2 regions of the Pseudarthrobacter quantipunctorum genome follow, and region 1 is predicted to be linked to the other one. Evidence: predicted binding sites of a transcription regulator. Region 1 holds the regulator's gene; the other holds the start of a gene.
The links. The regulator HspR, encoded in region 1, represses chaperone genes until heat shock. The targets are predictions, from matches to a motif close to AAGTTGAGTCNNNNNGACTCAACTT.
Positions count from the first base shown of each region.

Region 2: a site for HspR is predicted at 1,300-1,324, ahead of clpB (ATP-dependent chaperone ClpB). Genes of this name have one in related genera too.

Region 1 is NZ_CP148033.1:107,302-110,297, forward strand. Features, by position in the region: gene WHH00_RS00465 (nucleotide exchange factor GrpE) at 1-669, shown strand, start outside; gene WHH00_RS00470 (DnaJ C-terminal domain-containing protein) at 765-1,736, shown strand; gene WHH00_RS00475 (heat shock protein transcriptional repressor HspR) at 1,752-2,177, shown strand; gene WHH00_RS00480 (hypothetical protein) at 2,362-2,748, shown strand; gene WHH00_RS00485 (low molecular weight phosphatase family protein) at 2,756-2,996, opposite strand, start outside.
Region 2 is NZ_CP148033.1:219,130-222,125, reverse strand. Features, by position in the region: gene clpB (ATP-dependent chaperone ClpB) at 1-1,269, opposite strand, end outside; gene WHH00_RS00990 (sulfate/molybdate ABC transporter ATP-binding protein) at 1,444-2,490, opposite strand; gene WHH00_RS00985 (ABC transporter permease) at 2,487-2,996, opposite strand, start outside.

The sequences.
Region 1 (2,996 bases):
CACGATCGCGCGGGCCAGCAGGGCGACAGCCGCGAGCCGGTCATCCGGGACAACCGCAAGGTTGACCCGGTGACCGGGCAGGCCCGGCACCCTGAGGGCGGCCACCACGAAGGCGCCCACGGCGCAAGTTCGGCTTCCGCTGGGCAGGATTCCGACGGCGACGCCCTGGCCCAGGCTGAGGAAATCCTCAACGGCGTGGAGGTGCCGGCGGAGGAATCCGTGGCGCAGGGTGCTGCCGCAACGGGCTCGGCCAACGCCGAGGCCGCCGAGCTGCGGAACGACCTCCTCCGGCTGCAGGCCGAGTACGTCAACTACCGCAAGCGCGTTGAACGGGACCGCGCCGTGGCAGGGGAGATGGCCGTCATCGGCGTCCTGAACTCCCTGCTGCCGGTCCTGGACGACGTGGACGCGGCACGCCAGCACGGCGACCTCACCGACGGACCGTTCGCCGCGATCGCCACCAAGCTGGAGAACGCGCTGAAGACCTACGGTTTGGTCCGCATCGACCAGACCGGCGTGGAGTTCGATCCCACGATCCACGAGGCCCTGATCCAGCAGCCCGGCGAGGACATCGAGGTTGACACCGTCAGCCAGGTGCTCCGCTCCGGCTACAAGTCAGGCGACCGGGTCCTCCGCGCAGCGCAGGTCATCGTGGCGGTTCCGGCTTAGCATTACTCCCATCGAGATGACAGTTCGCGGCAGTGATTCGACAGAACATTGGCGCGAACTGTCATCTCGGCACAAATTCTTGAAAGGAAACGCCATTGGCTAGCCAGGATTGGGTGGACAAGGACTTTTACGCGATCCTTGGTATCGCCAAGGACGCTTCCGACGCCGACATCAAGAAGGCGTACCGGAAGCTCGCGCGGCAGCACCACCCGGATACCAATGCGGGGAACGCTGCCTCGGAGAAGAAGTTCAAGGACATCTCCGAGGCCTACTCCGTGCTCTCGGACCCCGATGAGCGCCAGCAGTATGACGCCATCCGGGCCATGGGCGGCGGTGCCCGGTTCGCACCTGGCGGAGCCGGGGCGGGCAGCGCCGGCTTCGAGGACATGTTCGGCGGCCTGTTCACGGGCAACACCGGGCGGCATGCGGGCGGATTCAACCCCTCCGCCGGCGGCATCCCGCCGGAGTTCGCCGACCTCTTCGGCGGCGGCTTCGGCCAGAGCGGATTCCAGCGGACCCCGCAGAAGGGTGCGGACCGTACAGCTTCGACGAGTATTTCCTTCGCCGGTGCCATCCGCGGCACCACCATCGGCCTTCGGGAGCCCAGCGGCGAAGTGATTGACGTCCGGGTGCCCGCCGGCATCAAGGACGGCCAGAAGGTCCGCGTGCGGGGGAAGGGCCAGCCTGGCGCCGCCGGCTACGGGGACCTGGTGGTGTCCGTCGCTGTCCAGCCGCATGCGTTCTACACGCGCGACGGCGACAACCTCCGGATCCACGTCCCCGTCACCTTCCCCGAAGCTGCTTTGGGAGCAGACATCGAGGTGCCCACCATCGACGGCGAAAAGGTGCGGGTCCGTGTTCCTGCCGGTACGCCGTCGGGCCGCACCCTGAGGGTCAAAGGCAAAGGCGTGAAGACGTCCAAGGGAACCGGCGACCTGCTGGTGACCATCGACGTCGCCGTCCCCAAGAACCTGAACAAGGAAGCCGAAGCCGCGGTCAAAGCATTTGCCGAGGCCACGGCCGGAGCCGATGTCCGTGAGGGCCTGGCCGCCAAGGCCCGGTTGTAGCAGGGGAGGTGTGCTGTGGACGTCAGTGCTGACCAGCCTATCTTCGTGATTTCGGTCGCGGCTGAACTCGCGGACATGCACCCCCAGACGCTCCGGCAGTACGACCGCCTGGGCATCGTCTCGCCCAGCCGTGCCCCCGGCAAGTCCCGCCGCTACTCCCAGCGGGACATCAACATGCTCCGTGAGGTGCAGCGGTTGTCCCAGGAAGGCGTCTCGCTGGAGGGGATCAAGCGGATCCTGGAACTGGAGAACCAGGTGGCCGCGCTGCAGAGCAGGGTTGCGGAACTGACCGAGGAACTCGGCCGGCGCCGGCAGCCGCTGGATGCCCGGATCTTCGCTGCGGGCGCTGCGGGCGACGTCGTGAGCCTGGCACGCGGCCAGCGTCCTCGCCCGCGGTCGCAGGCTGTGGTCCTGTGGCGGCCTCGCGCCATCGGCAGGTAAGTACAACGCCACGGGTACGGGCAGGAAATAGAGTACCCACTACTCGTGACCCCCGGAGCCCCCGGAAACTTCAATGGAACCATTGCTGGATCAGCAGCAGTGGTTCCAAAGTTTCTGGGGGTTTTTCCATGTGTGGTTTCGCTTTTAGCCGCCCTGCCGTTGGGGTTCACCGATGAGCCCGGGGATGGAGTCGGTGGCAGCGTTCAGCGGCTCGCTTCCCGGCCAGATGCTGCTGGCACTCGGACAAACGGTGGTGGTGGTGTGCGTCTGCTTCGACATGGTGCGGGCACTGTCCGTCCCGAGGTCCCACCGGCGCTACCTGGCCAGCACGGTGTTCCGCACCCTGGCCATTCCGTCCATCGTGGTGAACGGCCTGACGGTGCTCATCGCCCTGGTGCTGTGGTCCTGGATCGATGTGGTCATGGGCATGTTCGTGCTGGTGGCCATCATCTTCCGCCTCCACCACGACAAGGACGAGGACAACTGGTGGAAGGGCAAGGGCAAGAAGTTGGCCCGCTGGGCGCGCCGGCAGTTTGCCGGCCGCACCTCCACCGCTCCTGCGATGGGGTAGGCGGCGGCTAACCGCGGGAAAGATCCTCATAAAGGTCCCGGACACGGGACCTGATGTCGTCCCGCACCAGGCGCATGCGCTCCATGCCCTCAATGCCGCGCTCGGAGGGCTCGTCGGTCTCCCACACCTCAAAGCGCGTTCCCTCGCGGGGCTCGAGCTTCGCTTCCGTTCCCAGCACGATCACCGCATCCACAACGTCCAGGACGTCCTCCGTGACCGGCTTGGGGTGTTCGCTGCTGATGTCGATG
Region 2 (2,996 bases), 110 kb from region 1:
GAGCCGGTCCACCAGCCGCTGCAGCTGGTCGATTTCCTCGGGCGCCGAGTCGATTTCCATGCGGAGCCGGGACGCTGCCTCATCCACCAGGTCGATGGCCTTGTCCGGAAGCTGGCGGCCGGAAATGTAGCGGTTGGAGAGCGTCGCAGCTGCCACCAGCGCGGCGTCCGCGATGGTCACCTTGTGGTGTGCCTCGTACCGCTCCTTCAGGCCGCGGAGGATGCCGATGGTGTCCTCCACGCTCGGCTCGCCCACGTACACCTGCTGGAACCTGCGCTCCAGGGCGGGGTCCTTTTCAATGTTTTCCCGGTACTCGTCCAGGGTGGTTGCACCGATCAGCCGCAGCTCGCCGCGGGCCAGCATGGGCTTGAGCATGTTGCCGGCGTCCATGGATGAGTCGCCGGTGGCCCCGGCGCCCACCACAGTGTGGATCTCGTCGATGAACGTCACGATCTGGCCCTCGGAGTTCTTGATCTCCTCCAGGACTGCCTTGAGCCGCTCCTCGAATTCGCCGCGGTACTTGGCGCCCGCCACCATGGATGCCAGGTCCAGGGCGATGAGGGTCTTGCCGCGCAGGCTCTCCGGCACGTCCCCGGCGACGATCCGCTGGGCTAGGCCCTCCACCACGGCGGTCTTGCCGACGCCGGGCTCGCCGATGATCACGGGGTTGTTCTTGGTGCGGCGGCTCAGGACCTGGACGATCCTTCGGATTTCCGCGTCCCGGCCGATCACGGGATCAAGCTTGCCGGAGCGGGCCATGGCGGTCAGGTCCGTACCGAACTTTTCCAGCGACTGGAAGGTGTTTTCCGGATCCGGGCTGGTGACCTTGCCGTCGCCGCGGACACCCGGCAGGGCGGCGAGCAGCGCCTCGTGGGAGGCGCCGGCGTCGCGCAGCAGGCGGGCCGCGGCATCGTTGCCGGCCGAGATCCCCAGGAGGAGGACCTCGGTGGAGACGAAGGTATCGCCCAGCCGGTCCGCTTCCTCCTTGGCATTCTGGATGGCCTGCAGTGCCGGGCGCGAGAGCTGGGCCTGCTGGCTGGACCCGCCCGAGGTGGCCGGAAGCGCCTTGATGGCGCTGCTCGCCTGCACGCTGACGGAGTCCGGGTCCGCGCCCGTGGCGCGGAGCAGCGCCACGGCGACGCCTTCACGCTGGTCCATCAGCGCCTTGAGCAGGTGGGCCGGCTCAACCTGCGGGTTTCCGGCCGTGGAGGCGTTCATGGCAGCAGCCGAGAGAGCCTCCTGGCTCTTGGTGGTGAATTTGACGTCCAAAGAGAGCTCCTTCCGGGGGCAGTTTTTATTAACTTGAGTCTACTACGCTCAACTTTGGTTTGGTGCCGTTCCTGACGACTGTTTGCCTACAGCGAAACAGCTCCAGGCGGCGACCGACAGAGTCGACAGACCCTAGTTCCGGGTGGCGGCGGTTTGGCCCCGCAGCGGACAGTCCTACAGCGGGTAGACGGACACTGCTGCGGCCTTGACCACAAGGTGCACCGTCATCCCCGGGACCAGCCCGAGGTCCGCCAAGGCGGCCGGGGTGATGTCAGCCGCCAGCCCGCCGCCCCGCACGCGGATCTGGTCTCCATGAGGTTCCAGGTCCGTAATGGCCACCGCGAAGGTGTTCCGGGGGCTGCCGTGCGCGTCTGTGAGGAATACAGAAACGGCCGACGGCGGGAACGCGGCCACCGCGGGACGGCCGGCGGGGACGGGGTCCTCGCTGTGGCCGGCAATATGCCCGCGGGCGGCCAGGATGCCGTCACCGGCGGAGGTTCCCACCACAAAATTGAGGCCGGCCAGCCCGGCCGCGAACGCGCTGCGCGGCTTCTGCAGGACCTGCCGGGTGGGGCCTTCCTCTGCAATCCGGCCGCTTTCCAGGATGACCACCCTGTCGGCGAGCATCAGGGCGTCCAGGACATCGTGGGTGATGATGATGGCAGGCCGGTCCGCCAGGACGCGCTTGAGCAGGCGCCGGAGCAGCGGGGCTGAATGGATGTCCAGCGCGGCCATCGGTTCGTCCAGGAGGAGGAGCCCGGGATCCGCGGCGAGCGCACGGGCCACCGCCACGCGCTGCGCCTGTCCGCCGGAGAGTTCGGCGGGATGGCGGTCCGCAAGGTCCCCGGCCTCAACGTCGGCGAGCCACCGCACCGCCTGCTGCATTGCCTGGCGTTTCGGCGTCCCCGCGCTCCGCGGCCCGAAGGCCACGTTCTCAGCGGCGGTGAGATGCGGAAAGAGCAGCGGCTCCTGGGCCAGCAGCGCGGTCCCGCGGCGATGGGGAGCGGCCCACCGCGGCTGCCCTTCGCCCAGGCGGAACAGGGTCCGGCCGTCCAGCTGGGCCTGCCCCCTGTCCGGCCTCACCAGCCCGGCGATGACCGAGAGCAGGGTGGACTTGCCGGCACCGTTGGGACCCATCACGGCCACCGTCTCCGTGGGGCCGAGCGAAAGGGCGGCGTCGAAACCGCGCCCGGCCAGGGCTGCCTGGAACGAGAACGTCACGGAACGCCCCCGCCCGTGCCGGCAGCCGTCGTCGGCCGCTCCCCCGAAGCCTGCTGGTTTCGCGCCTTCCCGCCCGGGCGCCGGTAGGCCAGGGCCACCACCGCGATGGCCACGGCCACCAGAACCAGGGAAAGCGCGACGGCGGCGTCCGGGTCGGTTTCGCGCTGCAGGTAGATTTCGAGCGGCAGTGTCCGGGTCACCCCCTGCAGGCTGCCCGCGAACGTCAGCGTGGCACCGAATTCACCGAGGCTCCGGGCGAAGGAGAGGACAGCCCCGGAGGCCAGCCCCGGCAGGACCAGCGGGAGCGTGACGCGCCGGAAGACCGTTCCGGGTGATGCCCCCAGCGTCGCCGCCACCGCCTCATACCGCTGGCCGCCGGTCCGGAGGGCGCCTTCGAGGCTCACCACCAGGAACGGCAGGGCCACGAATGTCTGGGCCAGCACCACGGCAGTGGTTGAAAACGCGATCTGCAGTCCCAGCACCTCCATCGCCCCGCCCAGGAGTCC